DNA from 4 places in the Paenibacillus sp. N22P23 genome. Region 2 is predicted to be linked to each of the others. Evidence: riboswitches for the same ligand, from Rfam matches in the RefSeq annotation. Region 2 holds a riboswitch; each other region holds the start of a gene.
The links. A riboswitch is a leader RNA that binds a small molecule or an ion and turns the genes downstream of it on or off. The one in region 2 is predicted to bind cyclic di-AMP.

Region 1: another riboswitch for cyclic di-AMP. It lies ahead of AC506A_RS12030 (3D domain-containing protein); the one in region 2 lies ahead of AC506A_RS30205 (hypothetical protein).
Region 3: another riboswitch for cyclic di-AMP. It lies ahead of AC506A_RS22755 (histidine kinase); the one in region 2 lies ahead of AC506A_RS30205 (hypothetical protein).
Region 4: another riboswitch for cyclic di-AMP. It lies ahead of AC506A_RS29655 (resuscitation-promoting factor); the one in region 2 lies ahead of AC506A_RS30205 (hypothetical protein).

The regions. Positions count from the first base shown of each region.
Region 1 covers NZ_JBXENT010000002.1:267,703-272,796, reverse strand. The annotation lists gene AC506A_RS12045 (CAP domain-containing protein) at 1-233, shown strand, start outside; gene AC506A_RS12040 (TetR/AcrR family transcriptional regulator) at 373-1,002, shown strand; gene AC506A_RS12035 (ATP-binding protein) at 1,081-2,220, shown strand; cyclic di-AMP (ydaO/yuaA leader) riboswitch at 2,287-2,491, shown strand; gene AC506A_RS12030 (3D domain-containing protein) at 2,595-3,383, shown strand; gene AC506A_RS12025 (polysaccharide deacetylase family protein) at 3,429-4,355, opposite strand; gene AC506A_RS12020 (alpha/beta fold hydrolase) at 4,524-5,094, shown strand, end outside.
Region 2 covers NZ_JBXENT010000017.1:32,056-37,149, forward strand. The annotation lists gene kdpB (potassium-transporting ATPase subunit KdpB) at 1-412, opposite strand, end outside; gene kdpA (potassium-transporting ATPase subunit KdpA) at 431-2,104, opposite strand; gene AC506A_RS30200 (potassium-transporting ATPase subunit F) at 2,136-2,213, opposite strand; gene AC506A_RS30205 (hypothetical protein) at 2,536-2,952, opposite strand; cyclic di-AMP (ydaO/yuaA leader) riboswitch at 3,083-3,251, opposite strand; gene AC506A_RS30210 (DUF4350 domain-containing protein) at 3,498-5,094, opposite strand, start outside.
Region 3 covers NZ_JBXENT010000006.1:196,446-201,539, forward strand. The annotation lists gene AC506A_RS22740 (N-acetylglucosamine kinase) at 1-219, opposite strand, end outside; gene AC506A_RS22745 (zinc ribbon domain-containing protein) at 496-756, shown strand; gene AC506A_RS22750 (DUF445 domain-containing protein) at 893-2,152, shown strand; cyclic di-AMP (ydaO/yuaA leader) riboswitch at 2,351-2,504, shown strand; gene AC506A_RS22755 (histidine kinase) at 2,695-5,025, shown strand.
Region 4 covers NZ_JBXENT010000015.1:59,772-64,865, forward strand. The annotation lists gene yabG (sporulation peptidase YabG) at 1-372, opposite strand, end outside; gene rsmA (16S rRNA (adenine(1518)-N(6)/adenine(1519)-N(6))-dimethyltransferase RsmA) at 431-1,342, opposite strand; gene rnmV (ribonuclease M5) at 1,339-1,902, opposite strand; gene AC506A_RS29655 (resuscitation-promoting factor) at 2,020-3,168, opposite strand; cyclic di-AMP (ydaO/yuaA leader) riboswitch at 3,390-3,673, opposite strand; gene AC506A_RS29660 (TatD family hydrolase) at 3,861-4,625, opposite strand; gene AC506A_RS29665 (HD domain-containing protein) at 4,647-5,094, opposite strand, start outside.

The DNA.
Region 1 (5,094 bases), on a different contig from region 2:
ACTTTGATCATAATTCGCCAACTTACGGTTCGCCGTTTGATATGATGCGTGCTTATGGCGTTTCTTACTCTTATGCAGGTGAGAATATCGCGAAGGGTCAACGTACGCCGGCAGAAGTGATGCAGGCATGGATGAACAGCCCGGGCCATAAAGCGAACATTTTGAGCAAAAACTTCAACAAAATCGGCGTTGCTTATTACAACGGCGAGTGGGTACAAGAATTCACGTCCTAATATTTTATAATTAAGATAAGAGCGGCCGAGCATCGGCTGCTCTTTTTTTGCATTCTAGTTGACGATTCTGTAACCGTCGGTTATTCTGTGACCGATGGTTACCAAATTACTTGAGTCTAAACATGAGGTGTGCTGTCCTATGACCACAAGAAGAAAACAATTAACGGAAGAGATGAAAGCAGCGATTCGTGCCGCAGCAGCAGCTTTATTCGCAGAGAAGGGTTACTCATCTGTGACGATGCGCGAAATTGCCAAAGCAGCAGGCTGCTCGCATACCGCCATTTATTTATATTTCAAAAATAAAGAAGAGCTGCTTCAGCAGATTGCGATTCCTTCGCTGCTCACGCTGGAACAGAAGCTGTTAGACTTAATAGTCGGTAAACCGGATTCGGCAGCCTTGGATAAACTGCTCGACGTATGCAGCGAATATGTTCGATTCAGCCTGACGAGCGGCAGTTTGCAAACGGTCTTGTTTATGTCCGCCTCGGTACGAGTAGATGATCCTCAGCCAGAGCTCGAAGTCAACGTTATCCGCAACAGACTGTTCGCTCACATTATGCAGGTGCTCTTTATTGCCGTCTCTGAAGGGTCAGTGGAACCGAGACAAGAGGCTGCATTGAACAATGGCCGGATCTTGTTTTATTACCTGCAAGGCTTCATCAGCACTTACAGTGGACATGCGGAACCAACGGATGAGCTGCTTGAGCGGACGATGCCTATATTCAAGCAAGGCATTCTAACGATGATTCGCGGTTTGAAACAACATTAAAACTTTCTCACGTGCAGGGTTTGTAAGAATAAGAGGCGAAATCCTAATGTAGACTTCATCACCCGGAGGGTTTGAAACATGAGGCGTAAAGCCGTTTATTGTAACAAGTCGCTTGCTGTGAACGTGAAGAGGAAGCTCGGAAAGATGAATCATGGTGTTGACGATGTAGATTCCAGGTCTGATATGCACAATTACCAACGTTTGATCAAATATTTGCCGGAACCGATTTTTGTGCATGACGGCAACGATATTTTGTTTGCCAACCAAGCTGGCCTTAAGCTATTGAACATTTCAGAAAGCGACTTGATTACAGGCCAAAGAAGCTTTCGTTACATACATCCGGATTATTGGGAGCGATCCGCAGCACGAATTCAAGCGATTATGCAGACGGATGAGCCCAATGAATTTCTAGACTGCAAGCTGATTGCAGAAGGCGGCGAGATCATCGACGTCGAGGTGTCCAGCACGCGAATTCGCAATTACTTGAATAGGGGCACCGTCGTGCAAAGCGTGTTTCGCGATATTCGTGAGCGAAAGAAGGAAGAGGAAGCGCTGATTCAGTCGGAGAAGCTGTCTGTCGCCGGCCAAATGGCAGCAGGCATCGCACACGAAATTCGAAATCCGCTTACGTCGCTGATCGGCTTCTCTAAATTTCTGAAGACGAAGATTGACCAGTATCATGAATACTTTGATATTATGCTTGTCGAACTGGACCGGATTAATTCGATCGTGCAGGAGTTTATGGCGCTTGCCAAACCGCAGGCGAATCAGTTCCGTAAACATGACTTGGTCAAAATCATTCAAAGCGTATTGACGCTTCTAGAAACGCAGGCGATTCTGCGCGATGTACAGATCGTCTCGCGTACGGATACGACTGCAGCGGAGCTGCTCTGTGATGAGAACCAGCTGAAGCAGGTGTTCGTCAATGTGCTCAAGAATGCGATCGAGGCTATGCCAAGCGGGGGCATGATTACGATCGACTTGAAGGCGCAGCAGCAAAGCGAGCTGATTGTCGAAATCATTGATCAGGGGATCGGTATTCCGCAGGATCAGCTGCCTAAACTGGGCGGGCCATTCTTCACCACGAAAGACAGCGGAACGGGTCTTGGACTTATGATTTGTTATCGAATTATCGAAGGCCACCATGGACGAATGGACATTACGAGCATCCCTGAGAAAGGGACTACCGTAAGCATCTTTCTTCCGCGAAATGGATAATTATTGGTCATTTTGAGGGCTGTTCCTGTATTTACCGGTAGGATTCGCCTTGCCGGATATGGTATTCTATTACGCGAGCCGAAACTTAACGTACGGGGGATCTTTTAGGGAGTGGCATCACTGCCCTCCGGCCTGACATTCCGCCTAAGTGGAATGCAGTGCTGAACGCGCATTTGGCGCTGGGGTGAATCGCTTAGTTCACGAAGCGTAGGGTTGAACTCCTCAATCCGAATCCGACAACTAACCTCGCAGGCCGCATGCGATAAGGAAGATTATGACACGCTATTAAGCTGTGTGTCCTTCATCGCGATGACGGAATAAATCCGCACACTTGTGGATGATATCCGTAAATCAAAAGGAGGCAATACAACTTGATGAAACAGGTATGGAAGAAGAGCGCGATAATTGCAGCGCTTAGCTTTGCTGTTCTTACACACACGGCAAGCGCAGCATCGACCTACAGCGCGAAAGATGGCGACACGTTCTGGGAGCTTTCCAAGCAATTCGGCATTTCACTTCAGCAGATGCTGAAAGCTAATCCCATGATCGATCCACAAAACATCTATGAAGGGCTTAGCATCGTTATCCCAGCTTCGAAAGCTGTAAAGAAGACAACGACTGCCAAGGCGGCACCTAAGGCGGCACCTAAGGCGGAAGCGAAAGCCGCAACTAAGGCAAAAGCTGCTCCTAAGGCAGAAGCAAAAGCAGCCCCGAAAGCGAAAGCTAAGGCCGCGCCGAAAGCTGTAAAAGCAGCGTCTAAAGCTGCAGTAGGCAAAGCGATGAAAATGACCTCTGTGGACAGAGAAGAAGAAATCATCACAATCGGCAGCAGCAATTATAACTATTCGGAAGTTGTTCAAGCAAAAGCAAGTGCTTATACAGCAGCCGCTTCTGAGAACGGCTCATGGGGTGCTGTAGACTACTTCGGTAATCCGCTTAAGCTTGGAACAATTGCAGTTGACCCGAACGTTATCCCGCTTGGCAGCAAGGTCTATGTTACAGGCTATGACCATGGCGGACTTCCGGCTGGCGGCATGATGGCTATTGCAGCAGATGCAGGCAGTGCCATCAAAGGCGATCGTATCGATATTTTCGTACCGCAATCACAAGAGCAAGCCAGCATGTTTGGCTTCCAATACGTGAAAGTATTCGTTCTAGAATAATAGTTACAAATGCAAACGGCAGCCCGGCGGGCTGCCGTTTTGTTTTTACTTTGTCCGTGTACCGCGAGCCTCAGGTTTATTCAGGAGCTCAGGCAGCGTTACAATCTGATAGCCTTTGCTGCGCAGCAGTCGAATCAGCCGTGGCAGGGCAGCGATTGTCCCTGATAAATCCTGACCTTCGCCTCCGCCGGCATGCTGCAAGATAATCGAACCGGGCTGCAGTGTTCGTTTGATATTGATGAGAATGCTATTGCTGTCTAGACTTTTCCAATCGACGGAATCCACATCCCAATTGACGACAATATAGCCTCGCTGCCTCAGCCAATCGACTTGCTGAGGGGTGATTTCACCGTAAGGCGGTCGTATGAATTTGGGGCTGTATCCGGCAAGAGGGCGCAGTATCCAATCGGTTTGCCAAATTTGCTGCTCGAAGGCATAACGGGAAATACGTGAGAATACCGCATGATCATACGAATGATTGCCGATGATATGGCCTTCTTTACGCATGCGCCTTACAAGGGCTGGGTGTTTGGCTGCTCGGTTGCCGACAACAAAGAAGGTGGCTCTTACTTTATAACGAGCGAGAATCTCCAACACCTGAGGCGTGTAGCGCGGATCTGGCACGTCATCGAAGGTTAGCGCCACTCTTCGTACACCGCGTGGTCCCCAAACAACGAAAGAACCGGGAAACTGCTTCTGCAGCGTTACCCATGACATCGCACTGCGTTTCTTCTTCCTGCGTTTCTGCTCACTGTTGAAGGCCACGGAGTCCGCGTGCTTGGCAGTGGTATTAATCCCGTGCCCTTCTGGGTTGACTGCAGGCTGTAGATGACGACTTGAGTCACTGGCATGCGGCAGGCCGTCAGCTGAGGAGGTGGCATCGTCAGCATGCATTTGCGACGAGGAGCCTAATAATGCGGTCCAGGCAAGCAGCAGCACTAACACCCGTTTTGTTACAGGCATCCCGAACATGTTCTTCGTCCCTCCGCTCCTTGCGAAAATGTACTTGAATAGCCGTTCATAAACCGGTCGCTCTCATTTTGCCCTGCCATCCTTTGATCATGCATGAAAGATCCCTCTTTACACCGTTAGTCTCAAACACGTAACATGTAAGGGAATAAGTTGAAAAGGGGATAGAACATGCCAGCCATTGATATGCCGCTACATGAATTGAAAACGTATTCAGGAATCAATCCAAAACCTGCAGACTTCGATGCATACTGGGAGCGCGCGTTAGCGGAAATGCGCCAGACAGATGCTGCCGTAGAACTTATTCCTAGCGCTTTCCAAACGCCACAGGCGGAATGCTTCGATTTATACTTTACCGGCGTCAAAGGTGCGCGTGTTCATGCGCAATATGCGCGTCCTCGGAACGCGACTGCGCCACACCCAGCAGTTGTTCAATTTCACGGTTATACCGGCCATGCCGGCGATTGGACGGAGCGACTTGCTTATGTATCGCTTGGTTATTCCGTGTTCGCCATGGATTGCCGCGGTCAAGGCGGCAAATCCGAAGACTCAGGGAGTGTGAAAGGCAATACCCATCAAGGTCACATCATCCGTGGTCTTGACGATGAACCGGATCAACTGCTGTTCCGCCACATCTTCCTCGACACGGCTCAGCTTGCAGGCATCGCCTTGGACATGCCTGAGGTGGATCCAAGCCGAGTCTATGCTATGGGCGGCTCGCAAGGCGGCGCCTTAACGATTG
Region 2 (5,094 bases):
TCAGCTCGCCGGCTTCCACGCGGACAATGTCGCCTTTCTTCAACTGCGTGGAAGGCACCTGCTTAAAGGATCCATCCCGCTGAACAAGCTTCGCCATCGTTTCGGATTTTGTTTTCCGAAGGGTATCCGCCTGTGCCTTGCCTCGGCCTTCCGCGAGTGCTTCAGCGAAATTACCGAACAATACGGTGAAGAGCAGAATGAAAAACACGGTCACATTGTAGCCTCGGCCCACAGTATCCGTACCAAACAGATCTGGCTGTATGGATAGCAGCAATGTGATTACCGTGCCTACTTCCACGATAAACATGACCGGGTTCTTGATCATGACCGCAGGGTTCAATTTCTTAACAGCGCCGATCATGGCTTGTAGTGCAATTTCCTTCGTTATCGTTTTTCTGCGTGCAGCAGCCATTATGATCTCTCCTTAAGTTTATTGCGGCATGGCCAGATGTTCAGCAATTGGCCCCAGTGCAAGTCCAGGGAAGAACGTAAGCGCTCCGATCACGAGAATGATCATGATGAGAATCCCCGTGAACAATGGTGTATTCGTGCGCAGCGTCCCCGTCGTTACCGGTACAACTCGTTTAACCGCAAGAGATCCGGCAATCGCAAGCATGGCAATGATTGAAATATAACGGCCAAACAACATCACCAAACCAATCCCTACATTATAGAAGTCGGTATTCGCGGTCAGACCGCCAAATGCGGAACCATTGTTTGCCGCGCCGGATGTAAAGGCATAAAGCACTTCAGATAGCCCATGTGTACCAGCATTCGCTATGGACGCGACGGCTGTCGGTGTAGCCAGAGCAAGTGCTGTTGGAGCAAGAATGATTAAAGGATGGATAAGCAGCGCGATCGCAGCCAGCTTCACTTCCTTGCCTTCAATCTTCTTACCGAGGAATTCCGGCGTACGTCCAACCATCAGACCGCAAATAAATACGGATAAGATGAGATACAATAACCCATTGAGGAGCCCGACACCTTTCCCGCCAAATACGTTATTCAGCATCATTTCGGCTAGCGCAACGAACCCGCCCATCGGTGTTAATGATTCGTGCATATTGTTCACAGAACCCGTCGTTGCTGCCGTTGTCACCGCTGTAAACAAGGCGGACTGCGATTCGCCAAACCTGACTTCCTTGCCCTCCATATTTCCGTGATAGCCTGCGGCATCAAGAGCGGGAACGCCTTTGTATTCCGATACAAATACGACTGTAAGCATAACCAAGAAGATGAGTCCCATAGCCCCAAATATGGCCCAGCCCTGCTTCTTGTTCTTAATCATCAGACCGAAAGCATACACAAGCGCCGTTGGAAGCAGCATCATGCAAATAATTTGCACCATATTGGTAAGCGGCGTTGGATTCTCGAACGGATGCGCCGAGTTTGTACCGAACCATCCCCCACCGTTCGTACCGATATGTTTGATCGATTCAAGCGTTGCAACCAGGCCTCTGGTTATCGTCTGCTGTGCTCCTTCAAGCGTGGTCGCATTTACAGCACCTTGGAATGTTTGCGGAACGCCTTGGAATACTAGAAATAATGCGACTAGGAAGCTAAGCGGCAGAAATACACGCGTAATCCCGCGAACCATATCCACATAGAAGTTACCCAGGTTATCCTGACGGCCGACGAGTCCACGAATGAACGCGATCGCTATTGCGAAGCCGGTTGCTGCCGACGTGAACATCGGAAACGTAATTGCAAGCAATTGAGACAAATAGGAAAGTCCATTCTCCCCTGAGTAAGACTGCCAGTTTGTATTCGTAATAAACGATACAGCTGTATTAAATGCCTGCCCCGCAGGCATATTGCCGATCCCATCCGGATTAAGCGGCAGAAAGCTCTGAAACCGCAGGACAAGATACAGCAGGAGCATCATAACGAAGTTGCTAAGCAGGACGGCTGCTACATACTTTTTCCATCCCATTGCTTCATCCTCGCGCACTCCCATTAACCGATACAGCATGCGTTCGAACGGACCAAACACACGATCCAATCCTGTTTTCTCATGCTGAAACACTTTTACAAGATAAATGCCTACCGGCTTAACCAACAACATAATGATGATCAGCGTAATGGCTACCTGTACGAACCCCATACTCATGTCATGAATCCTCCGCCCTGGCCATTTAGAATTTTTCTGGTTTTACTAATACAAAGCCTAGATACAAAATGAGAATACCTGCAATAATACCGACGATTATCATAGCGTTACCTCCCTAGGCTTTCTCACAGAATTTAAGGAATCCCCAGAATATAGCGAATGCAGCAACAAACAATATCACCATTGTAAAATCATTGATCATAACCCCTTACTACCTCCCATAGCTGCATGCCGTGAATTGAGAATATTTTCCCCTGCCGGATGGAAACTATACTTGTCTTTCAGTGTGCTTAAAGTTTAGTATGCTGCTTATCAGTTCCCCCTCTTCGGTATAAGGAAATCTTAATACGGGTTGCCGTAAAAAGGGGGTAAAGAAACCTCCTGTCAGGTGTAAAAAAAGTATAAAAATCGGTCGTTATCGACGTTTAGAACGAGACGTAAGCCTGCGAGTGGTCGAATAAATACGTGCGATTCCATACTGCGCAGCTTTGGCCTTTGTTTCCTTTAGCTGTATGATCCAGCTGCTCAGCCAAGCTCGTTAATGCGGATTCCATTACATGTGTGCGTTCCGTTCCCCATGCTTCTTGCTTCTGATGGATATAATCCAGACCTTCCTCAATTGTCAGTCCTTTTATTCGCTGGTAAATGGCCGTCCACTGCACAATGTCGCCCTTCAGGTTACAGCCGTGCATCTGGAATTCAATGAGGCTGCAGCCTCCGTCATTCGTAGTGATGGCGAGTAAACCGCAAATGCAGTCTTCACTATGTCCAGGCAGCCGTTCATCTGTGAGCTCACCATCAAATTGAAACAGCTCAATCGCATTAATCTTGCAATCTTTCACAATACTCACTCTCCTGATCGTTGGTTGATAGTAGACGGTAGACAGCACAAAGAGGCCCGGGAAGCAGAGAAACTCTACTCCCGGGCCTCATCACAGCGTAAAGAAACAAGCTGCGCAAGCTCGATTGAATGGGTTCTCTCTCATACGCTTACGAGGTTAGCTGTCGGATTCGGGCTTGAGAGTACCCTACCTTAACAATTAACACCTGTTATGGATTCACCCCAAGAAACCGTTCTGATCGAAGTCGGCTTCCAATTGGTTCCCCCGTTCCTCTTGCGAGGACTCAGCGTGTAAAGCAAGATTTGAAGTTGTTGAATCAAATCTTATTCCTGCGAGAAGAGAATGTAAAATCTGATTTAAGTGCTAATTACGCCAATTCTATCGAATTGAGCGCATAATTGCGCTTTCATCCTGAGCACTCATTCTTTTCAATTGGGTTTTCATAGGTTTGCTTCCAAACCTTTCTGTGAATAGCAAAGGAGCTAAGCACATTCATCATGTCGCTTAGCTCCTTGTTTATTCCTATTATTTTGTTTTTGTAAACCTTACTTCGTAAAGCTAACTGCCTCCAACATACGTGTAATCAGAGCCGCGCTCTCTGCACGGGTCGTCATCGAGCTCGCGTTAAATTTGCCCGAAGCTCCTTTGATCAGCTTGGCTTGCTCCAATTTCGTTACGGCATCCAGCGCCCAGCTGTGAATACTGCTCACGTCGCTGAAGCCGGACCCCGCAGTCGCTTCGTTAAAGTGATATCCTGCCAGCCCCATCGCTCTGAACAGGATTACCGCCATCTCTTCCCGTGTAATCGTTGCTGACGGGTTGAAATTGCCTGCGGCGTCACCTTTCACGATGCCATAGCCCACTAACGATTGAACGGCAGCTGCGTACCAAGCATTCGTACTGACATCGTGGAACAACGAAGTCGATGCTGCTCCTTGTGTTTTCATGCCAAGCGCTTTCGCCATCATGAGCGCAAACTCCGAGCGGGTCACCTGTTCGTTCGGTTTAAATTCGTCTGCATTGAAGCCTGCAATAATCATCTTGCCTGCTGCCGCTTCGATATCAGCACGCGCCCAGTGCGTTGCAATATCCTTAAACGTATGCTCGCTGTTTAGAACGAGGTAGGTGCTGTTGGAAAGACTGTAGATATGGATCACTTTCCCATCTGTGGTAAACGGTACAGGCTCGTACGACGTTTTACCGTCAGCTCCTTTAACTTCTCTGACAACAGCAAGTTTGCTGCTATCGGCTGCAGTATCAAGCACTATCGTTCTCGCTACATACTGCGTAAATGTAGACAGTACTTGCTGCTTACCGCCTGCCTCAGTAGCCGTTATCGTGAATTCAAGGGCAGCGAGAACCTCATGACCCTGTTCATCAGCCGTCCGCTCTGCTTCTTTATTCACGGCTATCGTCAATTCAATAGCTGCATCTTTACGGTCATTGAGCAGCTTACTGAGTTCATCAATCGGCAGCGCGTACTCGCCGAGCGAAGTCTTCACTGTCAAAGCTGTACTTGACGAATCCGCCAGTAATTGACGAACAACATCAGCGTTTAGAGAAACTTGGATTTCATCCACTTTCTCAGTAGTCGTTGCATCGACGATTACTGATCCGTCTGCTGATGGCTTCAACGGTTTCTCGACCTTCAGATCTGCGATCTTATTGCCAGCTTCATCCGTTGTTACAACAGGTTTGCCGGATGAATTGTCCGTGTCACCCGGATAACTCGGTGGCGTTGGCGTGCTTGGATTACCGGAAGTAGCAGACAGCTCACGGGTATCGCGCACCCTGATCCGCACACCTTCCGAATACTTACCTGCAACACCAACCGCTTCGTACGTATCGCCCGCCACCATCTGCGGAACGGGAACGTCGTTCTGCAGCGCGATGTAGCCGTCTGTAAATACGAGCACAGGACCTGTTCCATCATTGATCACATACGAGTTGTCGTCGTATTTGGAAACAACTGTCCCTTTTACCTTTACGAGCTGGCCCTGGGCGGCCTCCTGCGCTGCGTCGTGTGTAGAAATCAATTCAGGTTCGATTGGGTTCACATGACCGATCTTGATGACGTCACCGGCAAATGTATCAAAAATAAGTTCACGGTTCTGCTCGAACGTTTGCAGCTTGCCATAAACG
Region 3 (5,094 bases), on a different contig from region 2:
TGCAAGGCCAAAATAAGCATGCTGTACATCTTCATGTTTGACGCCTGCCTGTGTGAGTGCATCGGAAACGGCTTCCGCCAAGTGGCGAGCGGCGCCTTCAGCATCCAGCTGATGATTGCCGTTTCCGCTTAGACCTTTGCCAAGCACGTTGCCGTGTTCGTCGGTGAGCAAGGCGTGCGTTTTGGTGCCGCCGCCGTCTATGCCTAAATAATAAGTCATTAATGTCACTCCTACTCTATCTCGCTTCAATCTCTTGTATTCTCTTCTTGCCATAAGTAAAGTTAAAGCGGTTAAACTTTTACCGAAAAAAATATAGGAGCGAATTGGAGCAGTAAACTGCTTCTTCGAAAGTTAAAGTGCTTTAACTTTCATCTCCTTACCTTATTGTAGAGGAGACCGATTTATTTTTCAACCTTAATTTCGATGTCCTTCATGTACAAGCTTTCGCAAAAAGCATATAATGAATCCAAAATTACCCTCGGGGAGTGTCTGAACGTGAGTGTCAGCTACAAGAACTGTCAAAGCTGCGGCATGCCCATTGCCAAAGGCGATAAGAACGGTACGGAGGCCAGTGGAGCGAAGAGCCTAAAGTATTGCATCCATTGTTATGTAGACGGCCAATTCACTTTACCTGATCTAACGGCGAACGGCATGAAGGAGCATGTGAAGGGGAAGCTCGCGAGCATGGGCTTTCCGAAGTTTACGACGGGGTTCTTTACGCGCGGCATCCATAAGCTGGAGCGCTGGAAGAGCTAAGCGAGTGCAGGAGCGGCTTTGGCGGAGGAGAGACAGACCTCGGGTCTTGTCTCTTTTTTGTTGTTTTTAGGGCTGTTTTTGCAACTGATTCGTATGAAGTGGTATGGTGTAAAGAAGCACTAGTAGGAGGAAGAACATGGCGAACGAATCTAAGAAAAATAAACATATTGCAAATATATCGCTGGGTATCATGGCTGCAGGTTTCGCAGCAACGTTACCTTTCAGCGGCAAGGGGCTTAGCTTGCTGCATGTCGGCTTCGAGGCCGGCGTCATCGGGGGGCTTGCGGACTGGTTTGCCGTTACGGCGCTATTTCGCCACCCGCTGAGAATTCCGATTCCGCACACGGCGCTGCTGCCGCGCAATCGCAAGAAGATGTCGGATGGCATCGTGAGGGTGCTGGAGGATCGGCTGCTTGCCAAAGAGAGCATGATCGAGAAGCTGCGGCAGATCGAGCTCGCGAAGCAGCTGCTGCCGGCTCTACGCCAGGCGGCTCATTCAGCGATACACAGCGAGCGCTTGCCTCATCTGCTCGAGGGAGCGCTGCGTACGATAGAGCTGGAGAAGCTTGTTCCAATTCTCTCGGGGGAAATTCGCACCGCGGTGGAGCGAATTGATCTGGAAGCGGCGCTTCGCGGCTTCTTGCGAAATGCCGTGGAGAATGGCGTAGACGAGCGTCTGCTCGATTTGCTGCTGGAGCGTGCGGAAGAATGGGCAAGCACGGAGGGGATGCGCCGCGAGCTGGGCAATGCGGCGATGCAGCTCGTGAAAGGGCTGAATCTGGGCGGTCTGATGCAGTTTGCGGTCAATGCGTTCATCGGCTATCTGGATGAGGATAAACTGGGCACGATGCTGCAATCTTTTATCCTAACGAAGATTCATGAGCTCAAAGTTCAAGGCACAGATCGGCGTGCTGTTATTATGAAGCATCTGCATCAAGGGCTGGAGATGTTGATTTCGCGTTTGTCCGAAACCGGACAGCTGAATGCGCTGCGCGATGAGCTGCTCGCTTCATTCGATCTGGATGGCGAGATGACGCGATTGTTCGAATCGCTGCGCGAGAAGGGAATAACGTTCCTCCATTCGGAGGATTTCGCTGCCAAGGTTTGGCCGATGCTGGAGAGCCTGCTTGATCGCTTGGAGGAGAACCACGGATTAGTCGAAGATGCCGAGCAGTGGCTGAAAGGGCAGGTTGCCGGACTCATTGAACGCAATCATACGAAGATCGGTTCATTCGTGAAGGAGAACCTCGATCGACTCGACAATGATCAGCTGGTGGAGTTAATAGAAGATAAAGTGGGTCAGGACCTGCAATGGATTCGGGTCAATGGTGCCGTTTGCGGTTTCTTGATCGGTCTATTATTGCGGTTAATTGAAATGGGCTTCGGTTATAACTAAATAAGAAGAAGCAGTCCGTTCTATTTCGCCTTATTTGTGAGAAACGGCAAATTAGTGAGGTAGAGTGAGGCTGCTTGCGATCGAATCGATTGTAAGCGTTATATTCGCGATAGTTGGCTGGAAATGAGAACGAAACCGTTTGCGGCCTTCCTTTACAAAAGACATGCGCAGGCGTAACATACGATTCATGCTTAATCTTCTGCAATAGCGCTGAATTTCTGAATAGAAATCGGGGGAACCACTCATCTGGGGTGAATCTTGAAGAACAGACCGTTTCGGTCAACGCTTTAAGTAGGGCGACTCTCACGCCCGAATCCGTCAGCTAACCTCGAAAGCGTACTAGAGAGGCAACGATTGTTCGTTCGTGCATATAGACACTTTAATTATAACTTGTGCCTAGAAGCCGCGAGAGGCGTTCCTCTGTGTTAAAGAGGCAATCCCTGCAGGCTTCTTTTTTGTGCTGTTTAGGAATGGACACAAAAAAGAATAAGTTTGCGAAGAATATGTAAGTTTATAGGTGTAGAAAGGAAGGCGAAGTTGTCATGGCTGGTTACCGCCGCAAAACCCCGGAAGAATTGCTCTTATCCATCTCCAAAATTCATCGCGGCCGTCTTAAAATTTATGTTGGTGCCGTGAGCGGCTCAGGCAAAACCTATCATATGCTGCGTGAAGGCCAAGCGCTGAAGCAGCAGGGCATTGAGGTTGTCGTCTGCGCCGTGTCGACGATGCGCCGGCCGGAAACGGTGGAGCAGCTTGCTGATTTGGAGCGGATCCCGAGCATTCATTGGTACAAGGGGGACGTGGAGAAGAAGGATCTTAACTTGGATGTCATTCTGGAACGGAATCCGGAGGTGCTGCTTGTTGACGGGCTGGCCCACGAGAACCGTCCGGATGCGAAATTCCCGACTCGTCTGGAGGACATTCAATTTCTTCTGAGTCACGGTATCAGTATCATCACAACCGTGAATGTATACGAACTCGAAGGGGTAACCGAGCTTGCACAGAAGCTGACAGGCATTACAGCGGAATGTACGGTGTCCGCGGATCTGCTGGAATTGGCGGATGAGGTAAGGCTTATCGATGCATCGCCGGAAACGATTCTGACACGCCTAAATGAAGGGCGTTTAAACAATATTAAAGATCCCGGGCTGCTCAAGCGCGGGAACCTCGGCAAGCTCAGAGAAATTGCGCTTCGACTGATGGCCGAAGGCGTGAACGAGTCGCTTGAGAAATACCGCGAGGAGCAGGGCTTCATCGGGCCGTCGGGCGCTACGGAACGGATTTTGGTTGCGGCGCAGTATCACTGGAATGGTTCGATCTATATTCGGCGCGGTCAGCAAATCGCCAAGCGGCTAAGCGGCGACCTGGAGGTTGTGGTCTTCGTCGATTCCAGCCAGGAGCCTACGAAGGAAAGAGATGATTTCAAACGTTCCATTCTGAAGCTGACTGAGAAGGTGGATGCCGGCTTCAGAGAAATTTCAGTGAATAACAGAAGGCAGATTCCGCGTGCGCTCATCAAATACGCGATGCTGATCAATGCGACCCGCATCGTCATGGGTCATTCCAAGCAGACGCGTGCACAGGAGATCGCACAAGGCTCAATCGCGGGCAGCGTGCTGAAACAGATGCGGAACATCGACGTTTTCTTCATGGCGGACAGAGCCGAGCATGAGGGAGAGCGAGTGCTGCCAACGAAACGGGCGACGCCGAAGATGACAGCGGAGCCATACCGGAGGCTAAGTGCGCAAGAGGTAGAGAAGAAGATCGAGCGGATTCGCCGCGGGAAATTCAAGGTCTATGTCGGCGCAGCACCCGGGGCAGGCAAGTCCTATATGATGCTTCGCGAGGGCAATGATTTGCTTCGCAAAGAAATCGACGTTGTAGTCGGTCTAATGGAGACTCATGATCGTGCGGAAACGCAGGATCAGGCCGGACGACTGGAGGTAGTGCCTCGTCTGTCCATTGACAGTGATGGCAAGGTTCACTCCGAGATGGATGTGGATGCGATTATTAAGCGCAATCCGGAGGTTGTGCTGATCGATGAACTGGCCCATATCAATGCACCGGGCAGCCGCAACAAGCGCCGGTATGAGGATGTACAGGAGATTTTGGATGCCGGCATATCCGTTATTGCTACCATGAATGTACACCATCTGGAAAGCTTGAAGGATGCTGTGGAGCAGATTACGGGGATCGCAGTGAATGAGACGGTACCGGACATGATGCTGCGGCTTGCCGAAGAGGTGGAGCTGATTGATGTGGCGCCGGACACGCTGCAGCAGCGAATGCGGGAAGGTCATATTTATAAAATGGACGACGTCGAAGACGCGCTCTGCGGCTTCTTCAAGACAGGTAACCTGATTGCGCTGCGCGAGCTTGCTTTGCGGGAAATCGCTGACGATGTCGATGAGCGTCTGGAATCGTGGGAACGCAACGGTTCGCTTCGCGGTCCATGGCGGCGCCATGAATCGATCTTCGTGGCGGTAACGGTGAACAAGAAAGCGGAGAGACTCATTCGCCGCGGCTTCCGAATAGCGCATAGGCTCAAAGCGGATTGGCATGTCCATTACGTGCAAACGGATGCGGTGCCGGGTGAAGAGGAGCGAATAGAAGAGCTGCAGGAGCTGACAGCGCGTCTTGGCGGCACGTTCGAGGTCGAGCGCAACGTCTCGCGTAACGATGTACCTGCTGCTCTGCTGGCGAAGGCAAACGTACTGAAAAGCACGCAGATGGTGCTCGGTCAATCCGGTCAAGGCTTCTGGAGCAAGCTGCGGCATAAATGCGTGGTCGACACCATTTTGCGTGAAGGACGGCACATGGATGTGCTTGTTGTAGCGGATTTTAATCCAAATATCGAAATTGGAGAAGAATAGATACTGGGGTTTAGGTACACATTTATTCACAAGCATGGATATCCATTAAACTTGGTAATATGTGAGATT
Region 4 (5,094 bases), on a different contig from region 2:
GACGCGCATTTGCGTATACAGCTGCATACTTTTTCTCATATAGTTGCTGTCCCCGTCCAAATGAAGTACTTTTCCGGGCACCTCAAAGTACGGCTGGGATTGACTTTGCGCGCGCTGCAGTTCACGTTCAATTATCTGCTGCTCACGTTGTTCCTGCATCCTAAGCGTGGACTCGCTGGCTTTAATGCGTGCCTGCCTCGCTGCACCGGAGGATTCCGGATCGCTCATAACGGACAAATCGACAATTGGCGCGTCTGCAAGCAGACGATAGTCGGTGCCCTTCAGGATGGCTGTCTGTTCTAGAATTGTCGCAACACGAAAAAGGACGTCCCCGCCATAGGATTTGCGGACGACCAGGTCCCCTTGCTTCATGGGCAAATCACCTCTTCGTCTATCCTATGGGGAGACGCCCGTTATGGTGCGCTCACTTTTATTTTTTGTCTTCGCTGTGCAGATCTGCAGCCAGCAGTGCGCGGCTTAATGCGGCAAACTCCGCAAGGGACAAGGTCTCCCCGCGCCTTGACGGATCAATACCGATGCCCGTTAGCAATGGTCCGAGCTTCTCACGATTCACTTTGCCTACATAAGCGGTCAAATTGTTCGCAATGGTCTTGCGGCGCTGTGCGAAACAAGCTTGCACGGTTTGGAAGAAATGCGCTTCGTCCTCGACTTCAACAGCAGGCTTGTCCCGCAGTGAAAGCTTGATAACTGCAGAATCTACATTCGGCTGGGGAATAAACACCGTATGCGGTACAATACAAACCAGCTCAGGCACACAGTAGTACTGCACGGCAACGCTGAGGCTTCCGTACTCTTTGCCACCAGGCTTGGCTGCCATCCGCTGTGCGACTTCCTTCTGGATCATAACGACGATGTGCTCAAGCGGCAGCTTCTCTTCTAACAGCTTCATTAGAATCGGTGTCGTTACGTAATACGGCAGGTTCGCCACCACGCTTACGCCTGAGAGCCCGGCAAACTGCTCCTTTAGCAGCTCCGCCAGGTCGAGCTTCAGCACATCGCCATGTACGACGTGCACATTCGGCGTATCCGCCAGTACATCCTTTAGAATCGGAATAAGCCGATTGTCGATCTCCACTGCGGCTACGCGTCCTGCTGCGTGTGCCAATTGCTGCGTCAATGCGCCGATACCCGGCCCGATTTCAAGCGCGCCTTTTGTCTCATCCAACTCAGCTGCACTGACGATGTTGCGTAAAATATTTTGATCGATCAGAAAGTTCTGACCGAGGCTCTTCTTAAATGTAAAACCGTATCTGGCGATAATGTCTTTCGTCCGCTTCGGTGAAGCGACGTCGACACCTGCCTTAATTCCCTCTGCCATCATTGATCTCCTTCGCTCGCCTGCTCCATCGTGGTTAGAGCCCGCATAAATTCCTCACGCGTGATTCGAAACATCGAACAGCGTTTATAGAACTGCTTGCCGTTCGCATAGCCGATTCCGAGCAGATTGCCCATCCTCAGCCGTCTATCCGAAGCTTGCGGATGTACGAGCAGGCCTGCTTGCATTAAATCATCCATCGTGACCTCAGCAAGACCTGCAGTGTCAGACGTCGCTTCTGTACGCAAATTAGCGAGTGCTCGCTTGATTGCTTCCGGTGATGCGTTCTCGACACCAATATCCCCTTTGTAGAGCGCTTCCTCCTGTGGAAGAAAAGCATGCTTGCAGCCTGGTACCCGCTGCGCTACGATTTTGCGGATTCGCTCGCCCGCATGATCGGGGTCGGTAAAAATAATAACGCCTCTGCGCTCCTGAGCCAGCATGACTCGGCGGATAACCGCCTCGCCAATCGCCGAACCACCGGTCTCGATGGTTTCTGCCTCTACGGCACGCTTAATGGCAACGGTATCGTCTTTACCTTCTACTACAATGATTTCTTTAATCATGGGACTCCATTCCTTCCCTTCAATACAACATGCAAAAAGAAGAGGCATCGCCTCTTCTTATGATGGCATATTTACGCTCGAAATACGATACGCATGTTCATACCGTGGAAATACTGCCTATAGTGCTTCCGGTTTCTTCGGACCTAGCACATACACAGTATAGCCCCGCTTCCGACCAAATTTATCGGCATACGACTCGCTGTCAAAATAAACATCAATCTTGTTGCCTTTGACTGCACTGCCCGTATCCTCGGCTCGTCGGAAACCGATTCCTTCGATATACACCCACCAGCCGATCGGAATGACTTTCGGGTCGACCGCAATGGTACGGCCTTCCTGAACGCGTGCTCCCGATGCGGTGATGCCGTACTGTGGATGGTTCTTTCCTTTGCCTGTCGAAGCCACGCCGGCTGAATAAGCCGTAAGGGTTACATTCTTCAGTATTTTCTTCGAACTGAAAGTAACGCCTCGCTTCGTCATGGTGGATACATTCGGCGAACTCGCCTTCAGCATCGTTACCTTCGGCTCAGGCTTCTTCGTCCCGACCGACACAATCTGATCGACAGAAGGTGACTTGGTCAACTTCTCAACGAGTGTCTGTGAGACTAGAACGCCGTCTTCGAAAGTCTTTTCATAACGTTTAACGACAGTGCCTTGTTTACCCGTTTGGACAAGCTGTTCTTTCCCTAGCGCTAGCTTGGGATCATCCTTCTTCACAATGGAGTAAGGAACGGGGTGGGTACTCTCCGAGATCTTCGTGTCAATCCGAGTGATCGAAATGATCATATTCGGCTTGAGTGTCGCGGATAACGAAGGTACTACCTTATCTTGACTGCGTATCGATATATGAGCCTGATCGATCGCCGCCTGTACGGTTCTTTCTGTCGTGTACAACGTTCTTGCTTTGCCGTCAGCTTTCACAATAAGAGGCACCGCTTGGTTAATGACAATTCGGTCACCGTCTTTGATACCGCCATCAAGCGGCATCGACACTTTATCATAAGTGCCAATTGCAATAGCTTGTTCATCCAGTAGGCGTTGAAGGACCCATTGCTTCGTAGAGACAATGGTTTCTCGTCCATTCACTACTACGGACACGCGCTTGTCAGCCGTTCCGTACAACAACACCAGAAACATGAAAGTCATAGCGATTGAGATCATGGCGCTTAGTACAATTAAACGCACGTTCTCATGCTTCCATCGCAATGCGAAAGACATGCTGGATGATCGTTTCCCATGGGTGTCCTTAAGCTGGAGTGCTCCCATTTCTTCGGTCCTCCTTACATAGCCCCGCCGCCTTTGTTTGCATGATTACATAGACGCGACTATAGAGATTTTCTTTCCAATTTCCGCCCCGGACCACTTCCATAATACAGCTTTTGTCGTCAGTTTATGCTTCTTTCAAACAAAAAGAAGCCCGACGACAGAGGATCTGTTTCGTGGCTTCCCATTAGACAATGGTAGCATGGAGTTGCATTCACGAGGTTGATCTCTCTTATTGACGCTTACGAGGTTAGCTGTCGGATTCGGACGTGAGAGTCGCCCTATTCGCTAATAGCACGGATTAATACTAGCTGTGCCAGTCGCAAAATTCACCCCAAGAAGAATTTCATGTCTATCGCTGTCTGCCTTGTACAAAACAGTGTCGCCCTTTAGTCGACGAACACGTTTTAAGGGGAAGAAACGAACAAGCTGTTTCTTCTTGATACAAACAGTTTCAACAATTGGTTCCCCCGCTCTCCGAAACACGGAGATTAAGCGTTTTATTGGAAAAGGAATACAAGTTTTGTTGCTCTGAAATGAATCATAACGTCTACCGCGGCACATTGTAAAGAACTGATTAATGACGATTTTAACGAATTTCAAGGAAAAATAGGCGAAAAGTAAGCAATTTCTTCAATCAAAATCAGTTTTATCACGAGAATAGTCCCAAATCCTTGCTTTCAAAGCCGTTTTCATCAGATTCCAAAACATTTCATTGCATTTTCGGTGGTTATTTTGCCGACTTCCTCCACACTTTTACCGGTTATCTCCGAAATCGTGTTTGCTACAAGACGGACGAAAGAAGACTCATTTCGCTTCCCACGATGGGGATGAGGTGCCAGGTAGGGAGCATCCGTCTCGATCAAAATTCGGTCCAGAGGCACTTGTGAAAGCACTTCCTTTGGCACCCTCGCATTCGTAAATGTAAGCGGTCCACCGAATGAAATATAGAAGTTCATATCGAGACATTGTTTCGCCGTTTCCCAGCTGCCGGAGAAGCAGTGCATGACGCCGCCAACATCCTTGGCATCTTCTTCGCGGAGCAATCTGACGACGTCCTCATGAGCATCCCGGTTATGAATGACGATCGGCATTCGTTTCTGCTTGGCCAATTGAATTTGCTCGCGGAATACACGCTGCTGAACATCCTTCGGCGATGTATCCCAGTGATAATCCAGGCCAATCTCGCCGATTGCCACGACCTTCGGATGGTCACACAGCGACGCAATCCAGTCTAAATCCTCGGGGCGCATATCAATGCTGTCAACCGGATGCCAGCCGACAGCAGCATAAATAAAGGAATACTGCTCGGCAAGCGCCATCGTTGTTGGAATTGTTTCACGGTTGAAGCCGATATTGATGAGCTTATGTACGCCGGCAGCCTGCGCTCTTTCGATAACTTCTGCTCGGTCTTCGTCGAATTTATGCGAGTCTAAATGTGTGTGCGTGTCGATTAACATCGTGTAACTAGAAACCCCTTTCTACATTAAAGCAAATAATTCGCGGATTTTCGCAGGCAGCAGGTGGGCTGATTCGCGAAGCGGTTCCTCCGGGTAATAAAGGTGGTACCTGCCTTGATGGATACCGGTGATCGATCGAATGATATCCGAACGGCTAGAGATTTCCGACAATCGTTCATCACTGCTCAGCAGCAGAATCGGAGGTTTTTCCTCTTTGCCCGCAGCAGTTGTTGAACCGGGACGATAAACATCGTAGGGCATGTCGTAAGGAAAGTCAATTTCTAGGTGATAGTCCGGATGAAGGCCGATTTCTCGCAAGTGGTCACGGATTTCCTGCCATAGCTTCTCGTCAGGGTGATCCATCGTTACATATTTGTACAGCTTGCGATTAAGGAACCGGCGGCATAGGTCTGATAACACAGGATCAGGCTCATGGACCCATTGCGCGAAGGCCGTTTGAACAAGTGCT